3 regions of the Anoxybacillus sp. EFIL genome follow, and region 1 is predicted to be linked to each of the others. Evidence: riboswitches for the same ligand, from Rfam matches in the RefSeq annotation. Region 1 holds a riboswitch; each other region holds the start of a gene.
The links. Region 1 has a riboswitch for S-adenosylmethionine ahead of mtnK (S-methyl-5-thioribose kinase). Riboswitches for the same ligand answer to the same signal wherever they lie in the genome.

Region 1 (5,481 bases):
CAATGCCGTATGTTTCAGCAAACGAAACGGTTTTTTTAAAAAACGATTCCGTTGCTGTCGCGCCTGTCGGGTTGTTCGGATAGTTTAAAAACATCAATTTCGCTTGACGAACGACGTCTTTGTTTAACTCCTCATAATCGGGCAAAAAGTCGTTTTCCGCCCGCAGCGGCATCATTTCCATGCGCGCCCGCGCAAGCACAACGCCCGACCAATAGTCCGGATAACCGGGATCGGGAACGAGCACGACATCGCCGGGGTTTAATAAACAAAGCGGCATTTCAACGAGCCCAGCTTTGCCGCCAAATAAAATGGCGACTTCTTTTTCTGGATCAATGGTTACCCCATACTCCCGTTTGTAAAACGTCGCTACCGCTTCTTTCAAAAACGAATACCCGCGAAACGGGGAATATTTATGGTACGCTGGCTTTGCTACCGCCTGTTGCATTGCGTTTACAATATGAGCAGGGGTCGGCTGATCCGGATTTCCTTGCCCAAGATTAATGACGTCATGCCCTTCAGCAATGACCGTATTGACTTTTTGAACGAGCGAAGCAAAAAATTGCTTCGGTAGTTGCTGTAACAAGTTCGATTGCGGAAATGTTTTCATTTTTCGCACACCTACTTCACAAAAAGGTTGAAATTCTAGTCATGTATCATATATCGTAAAAATCAAAATGTAAAGAAAATTTTTCGAGGTGAATGAAATGAATATCGCTTGTATACAAATGGACATTGCGTTTGGAGCGCCTGAAAAAAATAAACAAACGATCGTGCGCTACATGGAACAAATGGCGCGTGACGTCGACGTCGTCGTATTGCCAGAACTATGGACGACAGGATACGATTTAACGAGATTAACAGACATCGCCGACGAAAACGGCGAAGATACAAAAACGTTTCTTTCCTCGCTTGCGCGCACGTACGATGTGCATATTGTCGGCGGATCGGTAGCGAAAAAAACAGACAAACAAATGACGAATACGATGTATGTCGTCGACCGAAACGGCCATGTCGTTAGCGAATATAGTAAACTTCATTTGTTCAAATTGATGGATGAACATATGTATTTACAAGCTGGGGAGACGTTACACGTTTTTCAACTCGCTCACACGACGTGCGCAGGCGTCATTTGTTATGACATTCGTTTTCCAGAATGGATTCGCACTCATGCGCTTCACGGAGCCGAAGTGCTATTTGTCGTCGCGGAGTGGCCGCTTGCTCGCCTTCATCATTGGCGTACGTTATTAATGGCGAGAGCGATTGAAAACCAATGTTACGTCGTCGCTTGCAACCGCGCAGGAAAAGACCCGAACAACACATTTGCTGGTCATTCGATGATCATCGATCCATGGGGAAACGTGCTCGCTGAAGGGGACGAACAAGAAACGGTCATTATGGCGAATATTGACATAAACGAAGTGCAACATGTGCGCGGACGCATCCCGATTTTTGCTGATCGTCGCCCAGACGTGTATAAAATTTTTGAAAAAAAGGATTGACAAACGAGCATGAACCGATGTATGATTCGAATCAAGCGAATTCACGAAACTTTTTCACTGTTAAAAACATTCAAATAACGATAAACACTCTTATCAAGAGCAGGTGGAGGGACGAGCCCGATGAAGCCCGGCAACCGGCGATGACGCACGGTGCTAATTCTTGCAGCAGTAGGCTGAGAGATAAGAGGTGCGAAGCAAACTTCAAACCTCTTTCGTTCAGCGAAAGAGGTTTTTTATTTATGTCAAGGGAGGAATTTGTATGTACGAACCGTTAACAGAACAAAAAGCGATCGCCCTTGCTGTTCGGTTGGGGCTTTTTGGAAAAGATGCGCTTCTTTCATGCAAAGAAATTGGCGATGGCAACTTAAATCTCGTGTTTCGTATCGTCAACGAGCGCACAAACGACAGCATCATCATCAAACAAGCGTTACCGTATGCGAAAGTCGTCGGCGAAAGCTGGCCGCTCACGTTAAAACGGGCGACGATTGAAAGCCAAGCGTTGCGCACTTTCGCAAGCTACGTCCCTCAATACGTTCCGAAAGTATACTATTCTGATGAGTCTTTAGCGATTACAGTGATGGAAGATTTATCGCATTTACAAATTGCACGTCGCGGGCTGATCGAAGGAAAAACGTTTCCAAAACTTTCGGAACATATCGGTGAATTTATCGCAAAAACAGCGTTTTACACGTCTGATTTCGGCATGAACCAACAACAAAAAAAGAAACTCGCACAACAATTTACAAACCCTGAACTTTGTAAAATTACAGAAGATCTCGTATTTACCGACCCGTTTTTTGACCATGACACAAATAACTTTGAAGCGGAACTTCGCGCAGATGTCGAGCAGCTTTGGCAAGATGACGCATTAAAACGCGAAACCGCAAAATTGAAACGGCGCTTTTTAACGAAAGCGGACGTCTTGCTTCATGGCGATTTACATACAGGAAGCATTTTCGCAAGCGACGATGAAACGAAAGTGATCGACCCAGAATTTGCATTTTACGGTCCAATCGGCTTTGATCTCGGGCAATTTTTCGCTAATTTGCTGTTAAACGCTCTCGCTCGCGATGAACGTGACCGCGAACCGCTCTTTCATCATATCGAAAAAACGTGGAACGTGTTTGTTCGCACATTTTCTGAACTTTGGCGTGAAAGCGATGAACCGTATGCGCAAATTTCTGGCGTGCTTCAAGACGTGCTTCACGATGCAAAGATCGAAGCGATTGGATTTGCTGGCTGTGAAGTCATTCGCCGAACGATCGGTTTAGCCCATGTCGCAGACGTTGACGAATTGCCGCTTGAGCGCCGACTTGATGCGAAACGTCACGCGCTTCGCCTCGGACGTGCGCTGATCGTACAGCGTGAACAATTGCCGATTCAGGCGATCAAACAACTTGTGCAACAAACGGTACATGTGAACAGCTAGGAGGAAGACAATGAAATCTGTACAATGGCACGATACACATATCACAATTTTAAACCAACAAGCGTTGCCTCATAAGACGGAATATTTAGAATTAAAAAACATAAAAGACGTATGGGATGCGATCGTGACGTTAAAAGTGCGCGGGGCGCCGGCAATCGGCATGACTGCCGCTTACGGCTTAGCGCTTGCGGCAAAATCGTATGAGACGGACGACTTAGCGCAGTTTCACGCCGAGTTAAAGCGCGACCGCGACTATTTAGCTAGCTCGCGTCCGACCGCTGTCAACTTATTTTGGGCGCTTGATCGGCTTATGAAAAGCGTCGCGCAAGCAAAATCCGTCAACGAAGCGAAAACGACGCTCATTCATGAAGCGATTTGCATTCAAGTAGAAGATGAAGACGTATGCCGCCGCATCGGCGAACATGCCCTTTCCCTTTTTCAAGACGGCGATCGCATCATGACGATTTGCAATGCCGGGGCGATTGCGACGGCGCGCTACGGAACGGCGCTTGCTCCGTTTCATTTAGCGAAAGAAAAAGGAATGACGCTTCACGCGTATGCGTGTGAAACGCGGCCTGTCTTGCAAGGGGCACGGCTCACCGCTTGGGAGCTTTCGCAAGCCGGCGTCGATGTGACGCTTATTACCGACAACATGGCCGCGCAAACGATGAAAGCAAAACGCATTTCCGCTGTCATCGTCGGCGCGGATCGCATCGCCGCAAACGGCGACACAGCAAACAAAATCGGCACGTTCGGTCTAGCCATTTTAGCAAAAGCGTTCAACATCCCATTTTACGTCGCCGCCCCGCTCTCAACGATCGACTTACAGACGAAAACAGGCGACGACATTCCGATTGAAGAACGCGCTAAAGAAGAAGTGACGCATATCGGCGGCGTGCGTATCGCACCGAATGTGAACGTCTACAACCCTGCCTTTGACGTCACACCGCATGAACTCATTACCGGCATTATTACCGAAAAAGGCATCATTTTTGGCGATTACGAAACAAAACTACTGACATTATTTGGGGAGGTTTTCGCATGAGAAATTTATGGCTTGCCTTCGTGCTTCTTTTGGTGCTATTAGCCGGATGCACGAACGAACAAGATGCCGTTTCTAAACCGGCACAACAACCGAAAGAAGAAACGAAACAAACGAATGAAACAACAGGAGCGGACATTCCAGCCGCACTAAACAAACCGATTAAAATTGCCGCTATTATGCAAATGTCGATCGGCACCTTTTCATCGCAGTATATCGCAGGTGTGAAAGAACAAGTCGCAAAATTTGGCGGCGACGTGCAAATTTATAACGCGGATAACGATTTAACGAAAATGGCATCGTACGTCGAAACGGCGATTAACCAAAACGTCGATGCGATTTTATTAGATCATGGACGGGCGGATGCGTTAAAAGCCCCTGTGGAAAAAGCGCTAGCAAAAGGCATTCACGTCGTCGCATTCGATAACGATTTAAACATTCCGGGTGTCACTGTCATTGACCAAGACGATTACAGCTTAGCATGGAAAACGTTAAAAACGTTAGCGGAAGATTTAAATGGTGAAGGCGAAATCGTCACGATTTGGGTCGGCGGCTTTACGCCGATGGAACGGCGCCACGTCATTTACGGAGCGTTTCAAAAACGATATCCGAACATAAAAGAAGTCGCCAAATTCGGCACAGCGAGCGCAAACACCGCTTTAGATACACAAACGCAAATGGAAGCGATTTTGAAAAAATATCCGAACAAAGGCGATATTGATGCGGTGTTTGCGACGTGGGATGAGTTTGCCAAAGGAGCAACGCGCGCCATTCAACAAGCAGGTCGAACAGAAATTAAAGTGTACGGCATCGACTTAAGCGATGAAGATTTACAAATGATTCAACAACCGAATAGCCCATGGGTCGCAACGACAGCAACCGATCCAGCGGAAGTCGGACGCGTGCAAGTGCGCTTTGCGTATCAAAAAATTGCAGGGGAAAAAACGCCAAACATTTACTCACTTGAACCGCATTTAGTGAAACGTTCTGACTTACCAGATCAACAAGTGTCGATGGGCGAACTGCACAACTACATTTCGGGCTGGGGGCAATCAAATGTCGCTGTCTCTCCATGGATGAAAACGCTCGAACAACAGGTGAAAAAACAATGAGCGGGCTTTCTATGAAACAAATCGTCCATTCGTTTGGCGATGTCACCGTATTAAACGGCGTGAACTTCCATGTCCAACCGGGCGAAGTTCACGCCCTTTTAGGTATGAACGGCGCAGGAAAAAGCACGTTAATGAACATTTTAGCTGGTCACCTGCAAGCAACGAGCGGAGCGATTGACATCGATGGACGGTCGTATACGTTTTCTTCCCCAAGAGATGCGAAGCGAGCGGGCATCGGACATGTCGTGCAAGAAGTGGATGCAGCGTTATTCCCTGCCCTATCCGTATATGAAAATGTGCTCGCTGAACAAATTGTCGAGCAACCGAACATGTTGTTTTCAAAAATGAACAAGCGGGCGTTTGTGTTACAACTTCTTGAGCGCGTCGGTTTGGCGCATG
Region 2 (5,481 bases), on a different contig from region 1:
GAGATATGTTATGGAAAGCTATTTCATTTTTTCTCTAAGTTTGCTTATTATATAATTTTTCGTCTTTTCGTCATAAACACCATTTTTATTTCCGCCTGAAAACATAAGGTTCACTCGTTTCACGGCATCTAACGTTTTTTTGCCAAATACTCCGTCTTCTGCTCCGCATTTAAAATTGATCATATTTAGCGCTTGTTGTAAGGTGCGAACGTCTTCGCCGCGATCGCCATATCGCAATACTTTATTTGGAAGCTTACTGATCAGTTGTTCGACTATGTTTTGTTGTTTCGGTGTTTGATTGGATGGTTGTGATGGAGTTTTCACTTCTTCTTTTTTTACTAGTTTTTCAATGATTATTTGTTGCCCGGGCTGTAACGCTCTTGGATCCACGTTTGGATTTAGGCGCAATAACGTTTTTACACTTCCCCCTGTTTTTTGACTAATGGCCCATAGCGTATCTCCTCGTTCGACGGTATACAGTTTGACTTCTTCTTTTATTTCGATGTTTTCTTTTTCTGCTAATACTTGCGCATAGTTAAAACAAGGGCATTGTTTCCATTCATATCCTTTTAGCTCATTATGTCCTTTCACATCTTTATAGTTCGGCAAGATGTTTACCAGCGTTTTATATAACGTTCTCAATGATTGTTTTTGTTCATCCGTCGGTTGTTGTGTGCGAAAATCGCCCGTTAAACAAATGCCGATGCAATAAGTGTTATGGTTGCCGACATGGTAACTAATCGTTTCTAAGTCGTTACAAAAATGAATCGTTCCGTCTTGTTCAATGACAAAATGGTATCCGATGCCTGGCCATCCTTTGCTTACATGATAATTGGCGAACGCAAATGCCGAGCCTGTTTTCGTTAAACTATGATGAATAATGATGTGCGTTTTTTGTTCAAGTGTTGTTTTTTTATACGATTGGCCAGAGCGAGTGGGAAGAAGGTGGCGTATATCTTTTAATTGAGGAATCGCAAATAGTTCATTCATTTTTAGCCTCCTTTTCTTTATTTCTATGTACTACTATATGTTTCATTGAATGAAATGGTTTGTACGAACATATGAAAAATGAAAAAGCTGCCGAAAACAGGCAGCCTTTTCATTTATGCGATCGGTCCCCCGAATTGTTCAATGCGTGGATCAACGTTTGTGAATTTTTTAAAGTTTTCACGGAACTTCGCCGCAAGTTCTTTTGCTTTTTGTTCATATGCTTCTTGATCTGCCCATGTGCTTTTTGGTTGCAATACTTCATCAGGTACACCTGGGACGTGAAGCGGAATATGCAGACCGAAAATTGGGTCTTGAACGGTTTCTACGTTGTTTAATTCGCCTTCCAACGCAGCTTTGACCATTGCGCGCGTATAAGACAGTTTCATCCGTTCACCAACACCGTATCCGCCTCCTGTCCAACCGGTGTTGACTAAAAATACTTGCACGCCATGAGCGTCAATTTTTTGTCCGAGCATGTCTGCATAGCGTGTTGCAGGAAGCGGTAAAAACGGTGAGCCAAAGCAAGTAGAAAACGTTGCTTCAGGTGCCGTAATTCCGCGCTCTGTGCCCGCTAACTTGCTTGTATAGCCGCTTAAGAAATGATACATTGCTTGTTCTTTTGTTAATTTGCTAATTGGAGGCAATACACCAAACGCATCGGCCGTTAAAAAGACGATCGTATGCGGATGACCTGCAACGCTCGGTTGGACGATATTGTCCATTGCTTCAAGCGGGTATGCTGCGCGCGTATTTTCGGTTAACGTCGCATCGTCATAGTTTGGTATGCGTGTGTCTGGATCAATCATGACGTTTTCTAATACGGAACCGAAGCGAATCGCATCGAAAATTTGCGGCTCTTTTTCGCGTGATAAGTTAATGCACTTCGCATAACATCCGCCCTCAATGTTGAACACGCCGTTATTTGACCAACCGTGCTCGTCATCGCCAATTAGGCGACGGTTTGGGTCAGCAGAAAGTGTTGTCTTTCCTGTGCCCGATAAACCGAAAAAGAGCGCCACATCTCCTTCTTGACCTACGTTTGCTGAACAATGCATCGGAAAGATTCCTTGTTCTGGCAATAAAAAGTTCATGACCGAGAAAATCGATTTTTTCATTTCCCCTGCATATTCTGTTCCACCAATCAGCACGGTACGACGTTCAAATGAGATGATAATAAACGTTTCTGAACGCGTGCCGTCTACAGCTGGATCAGCTTTAAATGTCGGTGCAGAAATGACTGTAAATTGCGGCTCGTGTGTTTTTAGTTCCTCTGCTGTTGGACGAATGAATAATTGATGAGCGAATAAATTATGCCAAGCAAACTCATTCACTACTTGAATAGGTAAACGATAAGCTGGATCGGCACCCGCAAAACCGTTAAATACGAACACTTCTTCTTTTGTCATTAAATAATCAACGACTTTATTGTAAAGACGATCAAACACTTCTTCGGAAATTGGTTGATTAACTGTTCCCCAGTCAATTTTATGTTTAACAGATAGTTCTTCAACGATATATTTATCTTTTGGGGAACGGCCTGTATATTTTCCGGTCGTTGCGCAAACAGCACCGGATGAAGTGAGAATGCCTTCTTGACGAGTTAACACTTTTTCTACTAATCGTGGTACAGATAAGTTATGAAAAACCCCATCCCTTTGCAAGAGTGTTGATAATTTGTTTGTCAGTTCAATGGAATTCATTGGACAAAACCTACCTTTGTTTGATTTATTCTTCATGTAAAAAGTATAACACATTTTAATAAATAATCCATACTAATTCATGTATTTTTCTTGAATTTATTTTCAAGATCGTTGTGGCATAAAAAACATTGACTCGCTTCATACAGATGTGATATGATGCTGAAATGAACGGATACTCTTATCCCGAGTTGGTGGAGGGGGACAGGCCCGATGAAACCCAGCAACCGTCACATGCGTGAAAAGGTGCTAACCTGTGGCAAGGGAACGCCCTTGAACGATAAGAGTGAAAGGCGCAGACAAATGCAAAAACCTTTCCTCTGAGGGAAAGGTTTTTTTCACGATAGACCATAATAAGAGGGATGAGTACCGTATCATTTGCCATTATACTGAGGAGGAATGTTTAAATGCCTAAACGTCGTCTGTTTACATCTGAATCTGTAACGGAAGGGCATCCGGATAAAATTTGCGACCAAATTTCCGATGCGATTTTAGATGCGATTTTAGCGAATGATCCGAATGCGCGTGTCGCGTGCGAAACGAGCGTAACAACAGGACTTGTGTTAGTGAGTGGAGAAATTACAACATCTACATATGTAGATATTCCGAAAATTGTTCGTGAAACAATTCGTGAAATTGGCTATACGCGTGCAAAATACGGCTTTGATGCAGATACGTGCGCAGTGTTGACGTCAATTGATGAACAGTCGCCAGATATCGCAATGGGTGTTGACAAAGCGTTAGAAGCTCGCGAAGGACAAATGACAGATGAAGAAATCGAAGCGATCGGTGCAGGTGACCAAGGATTAATGTTTGGCTTCGCGTGCAACGAAACGAAAGAACTTATGCCGCTACCAATTTCTCTTGCACACAAACTTGCACGTCGTTTAGCGGAAGTGCGTAAAGAAGACATTTTACCGTACTTACGTCCAGACGGAAAAACGCAAGTGACAGTCGAGTACGATGAAAACGGCAAACCTGTACGTATCGATACGATCGTTGTTTCTACACAACATCATCCAGAAATTACACAAGATCAAATTGTACGCAACATTAAAGAACATGTCATTCAACCTGTCGTTCCGGCAGAATTGATCGATGAAAACACAAAATATTTTATCAACCCAACAGGACGTTTCGTCATCGGTGGTCCACAAGGTGACGCAGGGTTGACAGGACGTAAAATTATCGTTGACACATACGGTGGTTATGCACGTCACGGCGGCGGGGCATTCTCAGGAAAAGATCCAACGAAAGTAGACCGCTCAGCAGCGTATGCGGCACGTTACGTAGCGAAAAACATTGTTGCAGCGGGTCTTGCAGATAAATGTGAAGTGCAGTTAGCATATGCGATCGGTGTTGCAAAACCTGTATCGATTTCAATTGATACGTTCGGCACGGGCAAAGTATCTGAAGATGTATTAATTGAAGTGGTGCGCAACAACTTTGACCTTCGTCCGGCGGGCATTATTAAAATGCTTGATCTTCGTCGCCCGATTTACAAACAAACAGCTGCTTACGGTCACTTTGGTCGCACAGATATTGATCTTCCTTGGGAACGTACAGATAAAGCAGAAGTGTTAAAACAACAAGCGTTACAGTTGGCGAAGTAAAGAAAAAAGGGAGAGTTACAAGATGTAGCTCTCCTTTCTTACTTTTTTAAGTAAGAACAGAAAATGAAGCGACGCCAAACAACGTACCGAGCATACAGCCTGCAAGCACATCAGATGGATAATGGAGTCCTAAATAAATGCGCGAAATCGCGACGCTACACGCGATGGGCAAGAGCCAAATCGTTAATGCCGGAGCGTATAGTAAAAATGGAATGATGACAGAAAATACTGCGGTTGTATGTCCGGATGGAAATGAATGATCAGTTAACGGATTTTTTGTTACTTTCGTGTTATGAAGTGAAATATACGGTCGTTTGCGTGGGTACATTTTTTTCATCATTGCGACAGGAATATGGCTAAGTGCTAATGCGATGGCACTGGCGATAGCAGCATCCCGCCATTCGTCACGCAACAGCCAAACAGCTAGCATGACAGCCGTAATTGAACATGTCGCTCCGCCAGCGTGTGTAATCGAACGAAAATATGCGTTAAGCCACTTGCGATCAAAATAACGATTAATGCTGTAAAACAACTTGCATTCCCAATCGTACCATTTTCGCAACATAAGCAAATCCCCCTGAACTTATGATAAAATATATATGTTAAGTCAATAATAAAGCAATGTAAAAATACCACGCTTATTTATCGCGTGGTTTGTTTAATTGAAGCGATTTATAATATTGACCTTTTTCAACATATTCGCGGCGAATTCGTGCCATTTCACGCTCATCTTCTTCGGTTAATTCTCGGATCACTTTTGCCGGACGTCCGAATGCAAGTGTGCGAGGGGGAATTTTTTTCCCTTGAGGCACAAGACTGCCAGCACCGATAAAAGCTCCTTCACCAATTTCAGCACCGTCTAAAACGATAGAGCCCATACCGATGAGAGCGCCTTTTCTTATAATGGCACTATGCAAAATGACTTGATGGCCAACGGTGACATCATCTTCAATGATGAGTGGGTTGTTTGGACTTTGGTGAAGGACGGAGTTGTCTTGAATGTTTACACGGTTGCCGATGATCGTTGGGGCGACATCTCCGCGAATGACGGTGTTAAACCAAACGCTCGTTTCCTCTCCAATGGTTACATCACCTGTAATAGTGACGTAATCGGCGATGAAAGCGGAAGGTGCAATGTTTGGCGTATGTTCTTTATATGGATAAATCATTTGGCTCGTCCC
Region 3 (5,481 bases), on a different contig from region 1:
GAAACGTTGCACGTGCGCATGAAAGAACATATTGAAAACACAAGAAAAATTGTTGCATATTTAGATAATCATCCAGCTGTCCGTTGGGTGTTGTATCCTGAACATGACAACCATCCAGCGAAAGAGCTAGCGAAAAAATATATGCCAAAAGGGGCAGGAGCAGTCGTCGTTTTTGGCATTCAAGGGGGAAGGGAAGCAGGAGCTGCACTTATTAACAATGTGAAGCTTTGGTCGCATGTGGCAAACGTTGGCGATGCAAAAAGTTTAATTATTCATCCGGCAAGCACAACGCATCAACAACTAAGCACAGAAGATTTACAAGCATCTGGTGTAACAGAAGATATGATTCGTTTATCGGTCGGCATCGAAAATGTGGATGATTTAATCGAAGACTTAGAACAAGCGATTGAAGCGGCGACAGGGGTACGGTCGATGTATTCGCGGGTGTAAATATGAAAGGTGCTAGTTAGATTTTTCGACTAGCACCTTTCATTTTATGAGTTGTAACCGCAGCGCTTCGGCAACCGCTCCTGTTCGTGACGAAACTCCTAATTTTTCGAAAATAGAAGAAAGGTGACGTTCCACTGTTCGTTTGCTTATCTTTAGCCGTTCGCTAATTTGTACACTCGTTTGATCATCTGCCAACATTTGTAGTATATTGATTTCAATGTTTGTTAAACCATGCTTTGTTGAATACATAGTTTCACTATCCACCAAAAAATATTTTTCTCCTTCGTTGCTGTATCGGATCATATGTGCTAAATGAGTGGAAACTTTTTCTTTTGACAATACGACGGATACACCTGCCTCATGCGCAGATAAGGCGAGCGGTGGATAGTTGCATAGCATAATGACATTTATTGTGGGGTATATTTCCTTCGCATTTTTTATCCAGCCCAATGCTTTTATTATGTGCATGTGCACATTTATCACAATGACATCTGGTACATGTATATGTATGAAAGTATCTAGTGAATCGATACAAGAACAAGAACCGATAACTGTTATATTGCTTTCGTTTTCCAACAATTTTTTCAACCCAAGCAAATAGATAGGGTCAGAATCAATAAGCAATGTACGAATAGCCATGCAATTTCCCCTCCACTTTTTTACTAGATTCTACTTCATTTAATAAACTTTGTCATTTATTTTGAAGAAATTGGCGGATTTTCGCCAAAAAATTGGCGGAAAATACGGATTTTTTTCTTTTCTATTTTTGGTAAAATGAAAATAGCTGATCAGCTATTTTTGGGAGAAGAAGCGGAGGAGTATGAGCAATGTATAAGTTGAAATAAAGAACGTCCGATTTTTATACAATATGTTGTACCTATGGTGAGTAATCAGCTAAATAAAAATTTCTGCTTATATTCATGATACCGATGTTTAACTGGCGCTAATGTACAAGTCTATCTCATTATGGACAAGTAGCGGAGAACTAGCATTACAATTGGACTATGTGAGGAGAGAAAATAATGAAAAGTAAATTTAGAAGGCTTATTTTAGTTGCTACCCTAGCACTAACTGCTACTCTGTTATTAGATGGTTTTTTTGGGTCGTTAATTACTACTGAAGCTAGTACGCTCCCGAAACGAGTATATAAAGAGGGGAATGTAACAATTACAGTTACTCCTGCAGTAGGGAGTTCAATGGCAAAATTAAGCAATTCAAAATCAAAAATTGCTCCACTTGATACGATTGTCCGAGGAAATAAAGAAACAAAAACGGTTCAGAGTATGTATGGTACAGTGACGATGACAGTTACGTACGATCGAAATCTAACGACTAAGACTTCTACTATTACGGGGATTTATTCTTTAGTAAATACAGATTCTTACTTGAAATTAGTTGATAAATGGTATACATCTAGTGTTGCACAAGCTGACTACTATGACTCCTTTCATAAAGTGTACGTAACGATTAGAATTACAAAAGAAGAATGTAATTAAAGGGTCCGTTTGGCATGTAACTATGTATGCCTACAATTGGAAAGTTTAACTTCATTTTTTGAACTGAAGAGGCTGATCTGAAACGCTAATGCGTGCTGGGTCAGTCTTTTGCATTTTAACAAAGCGGTGGGTTGTTCGTAGCCCGACATCCGAAGAGTAGCGATTTCTCATGCTATATATTCCGTTCACTTGATTATGAAGGGGAAATAGTTGAAAAATTTTTATTGACACCGTCCTTCTTTCGATGATATACTCACTTTCGTAATTTAAAATGATCCTCAAACATATTAAAACGTTAACTGAATAAAGCGTTTAAAAGCGCTCTTATCAAGAGAGGTGGAGGGATGTGCCCGATGAAACCCGGCAACCGTCAGCGCTGCTGAAATGGTGCCAATTCACACAAAGCGTTTGCTTTGAGAGATAAGAGACAGAACGGACGATTCGCGCCTTTCTGTTCTCTTGAGCAGAAAGGCTTTTTTCATGGAAGGAAGGTGACAGCAACGTGATTACATTATCGAATGTAACAAAAGTGTACAAAGCAGCAAGTGGACATGTGACCGCTGTTGATCGTGTGAACTTGCATATTGAAGCAGGAGAAATTTTTGGCATTATCGGCTATAGCGGTGCAGGAAAAAGTTCGCTCATTCGGTTATTAAACGGATTAGAAAAGCCAACGAGCGGCGAAGTCATCGTCGATGGCAAGGAGATTGGAAAAATTGGCGGAAAACAATTGCGACAAGCGCGCCAGCAAATCGGCATGATTTTCCAACATTTCAATTTACTTTGGTCGCGAACAGTGCGCGAAAATATTGCATTCCCCCTCGAAATTGCCGGCGTCCCGAAAGAGGAGCGAATGAAGCGCGTTGATGAACTAATTCAACTTGTCGGACTGCAAGGAAGGGAAGACGCGTATCCGTCGCAATTGAGCGGAGGACAAAAGCAGCGCGTCGGCATTGCACGCGCGTTAGCGAACAATCCGAAAGTGTTGTTGTGCGACGAGGCGACGTCAGCGCTCGACCCACAAACGACAGATTCCATCTTAGATTTGCTCGTCGACATTAATAAACGTCTCGGTTTAACGATCGTATTAATCACCCATGAAATGCACGTCATTCGTAAAATTTGTGATCGTGTAGCGGTCATGGAAAACGGAAAAATCGTTGAAATGGGTGAAGTGCTTCACGTGTTTCGTAAGCCGGAGCAGCCGATTACGAAGCGTTTCGTTCAACAAGTAACTGAGCCGGAAGAAACGAAAGAAGCGATGTTGCATCTTCTTGAGCGATATCCAAATGGAAAAGTTGTACAGCTTACATTTGTCGGCGAAGCGGCTGAGCAACCGCTCATTACACAGCTTATTCGCCAATTTAATCTAAATGTGAATATTTTGCAAGGAAAAATTTCGCAAACGCATCACGGTTCATACGGGGTGTTGTTCGTTCATTTAGACGGTGCGAATGAAGAAATCGAGCGAGCGCTCGCTTTTATTCGCCAGCAAGAAGTTGGAGTGGAGGTGTTGGCGAATGTGGAATGAGCTATTTCCGAACGTCGTTTGGGATAAAATATGGGCGGCAACAGCGGAAACGTTATATATGACAGCTATTTCAGTTGCGGCGACGTTTGTGCTCGGCATTTTGCTTGGATTGTTACTCTTTTTAACGTCAAAGGGAAACATATGGGAAAATCGTATCATTAACAGCGTTATCGCATCGTTTGTTAACATTTTCCGTTCGATCCCGTTCATCATTTTAATTATTTTACTCATCCCGTTTACTAAGTTTGTTGTCGGTACGATTCTTGGTGCCAATGCGGCACTGCCGGCGCTCATTATTGGAGCGGCTCCATTTTATGCGCGCATGGTTGAAATTGCGCTTCGTGAAATTGATAAAGGAGTTATTGAAGCGGCAAAAGCGATGGGAGCAACGACAACGACAATCATCTGGAAAGTGCTCCTCCCTGAAGCGCTTCCTGCCCTTGTATCCGGAATTACCGTTACAGCGATCGCTCTCGTTGGCTATACGGCGATGGCGGGAGTTGTCGGTGCTGGGGGGCTTGGGAACTTAGCTTATTTGGAAGGATTCCAGCGTAACAATAACGATGTGACGCTCGTTGCAACAGTGCTCATTTTAGTCATCGTCTTTATCATTCAGTTTGTTGGTGACTTTGTCACTTCTAAAATAGATAAACGATAAAAGGAGGAAAAAACAAATGAAAAAATGGCTCTCTTTACTTGTTGCTGCCATGATCGTTTTCGCGCTCGCTGCTTGCGGAAACAATGAAAGTGCAGAGGAAAAAGCGAACAAGCTTGTCATCGGTGCATCAAACGTACCACATGCAGAAATTTTAGAAAAAGCAAAACCAATTTTAAAAGAAAAAGGAATTGAACTAGAAATTGTGACGTTCCAAGATTACGTGTTACCAAACAAAGCATTAGCGGATAAAGAGTTAGATGCAAACTATTTCCAACACATTCCTTATTTAGAAGCTCAAATGAAAGAACATGGCTATGACTTTGTGAATGCAGGCGGTATTCATATTGAGCCGATTGGCGTATATTCAAAAAAATACAAAAGTCTTGAAGAGCTACCAAACGGTGCAAAAATCATTATGAGTAACTCTGTTGCTGATCACGGTCGTATTTTATCGATGCTTGAAGAAAAAGGACTAATTCGATTAAAAGAAGGTGTCGATAAGACGAAAGCAACAATTGATGACATTGTTGAAAATCCGAAAAATTTAGTATTTGAAGCGGATGTTGAGGCAGGATTGCTTCCGCAAGTGTATAAAAATGATGAAGGAGATGCGGTATTAATTAACGCCAACTATGCGTTAGATGCCGGTTTAGATCCAGCAAAAGATCCGATCGCTGTCGAATCGCCAGAAAACAACCCATACGTGAACATTATCGCGGTTCGTAAAGGTGACGAAAACCGTAAAGAAATTCAGACGCTTGTTGAAGTGTTGCAATCAAAGGAAATTCAAGACTTCATTTTACAAAAATATAATGGTGCTGTTATTCCAGCAACGAAATAAGGATGTCCATTCGGGCGTCCTTTTATATTTTCTCGAAAACGACGCATGATAAAAAGGAAGGAGGAGTGCATATGTCGATGGAACAATGTTTACACGAATATAAGCAAGGGTTAGGCACGTTCACACAACAAATGCCTCATGTTGGACGAGCGTTTAACGCATTTACGGAAGCTTGCTTCGCCGAAGGGGAGCTATCAAAAAAAGAAAAACAGCTCATCGCACTAGCGATTAGTGTCGCTAAACAAGATGAATATTGTACCATTTATCATACGAAAGGGTGCATCGATGAAGGGGCGACAGAGAAAGAAATATTTGAAGCGTGTGCTGTCGCATCTGCTTTAGCTGGAGGGGCGACGATGAGCCAGTCCGTTACGCTCGTTCGACAATGTGTCGATGAATTTACTCGCATGCATTAAAGGGTAGGGGTTCCCTACCTTTTTTACATATGTGATAAAACGAGCAAACTTTTGAAACAAAAAAGTATCAAAATGCTTGCAATAAGGTT

Region 2: another riboswitch for S-adenosylmethionine. It lies ahead of metK (methionine adenosyltransferase); the one in region 1 lies ahead of mtnK (S-methyl-5-thioribose kinase).
Region 3: another riboswitch for S-adenosylmethionine. It lies ahead of ES017_RS06410 (methionine ABC transporter ATP-binding protein); the one in region 1 lies ahead of mtnK (S-methyl-5-thioribose kinase).

The regions. Positions count from the first base shown of each region.
Region 1 covers NZ_SDLH01000001.1:339,446-344,926, forward strand. Annotated here, with positions in the region: gene ES017_RS01750 (pyridoxal phosphate-dependent aminotransferase) at 1-607, opposite strand, end outside; gene ES017_RS01755 (carbon-nitrogen family hydrolase) at 705-1,499, shown strand; SAM riboswitch class I at 1,587-1,686, shown strand; gene mtnK (S-methyl-5-thioribose kinase) at 1,759-2,928, shown strand; gene mtnA (S-methyl-5-thioribose-1-phosphate isomerase) at 2,939-3,973, shown strand; gene ES017_RS01770 (sugar ABC transporter substrate-binding protein) at 3,970-5,082, shown strand; gene ES017_RS01775 (sugar ABC transporter ATP-binding protein) at 5,079-5,481, shown strand, end outside.
Region 2 covers NZ_SDLH01000002.1:44,507-49,987, forward strand. Annotated here, with positions in the region: gene ES017_RS03345 (N-acetylmuramoyl-L-alanine amidase) at 19-990, opposite strand; gene pckA (phosphoenolpyruvate carboxykinase (ATP)) at 1,104-2,690, opposite strand; SAM riboswitch class I at 2,866-2,974, shown strand; gene metK (methionine adenosyltransferase) at 3,095-4,300, shown strand; gene ES017_RS03360 (phosphatase PAP2 family protein) at 4,347-4,865, opposite strand; gene ES017_RS03365 (gamma carbonic anhydrase) at 4,939-5,469, opposite strand.
Region 3 covers NZ_SDLH01000003.1:86,212-91,692, reverse strand. Annotated here, with positions in the region: gene ES017_RS06425 (O-acetylhomoserine aminocarboxypropyltransferase/cysteine synthase family protein) at 1-450, shown strand, start outside; gene ES017_RS06420 (response regulator transcription factor) at 490-1,089, opposite strand; gene ES017_RS06415 (hypothetical protein) at 1,473-1,946, shown strand; SAM riboswitch class I at 2,268-2,373, shown strand; gene ES017_RS06410 (methionine ABC transporter ATP-binding protein) at 2,449-3,477, shown strand; gene ES017_RS06405 (methionine ABC transporter permease) at 3,467-4,135, shown strand; gene ES017_RS06400 (MetQ/NlpA family ABC transporter substrate-binding protein) at 4,152-4,976, shown strand; gene ES017_RS06395 (carboxymuconolactone decarboxylase family protein) at 5,048-5,392, shown strand.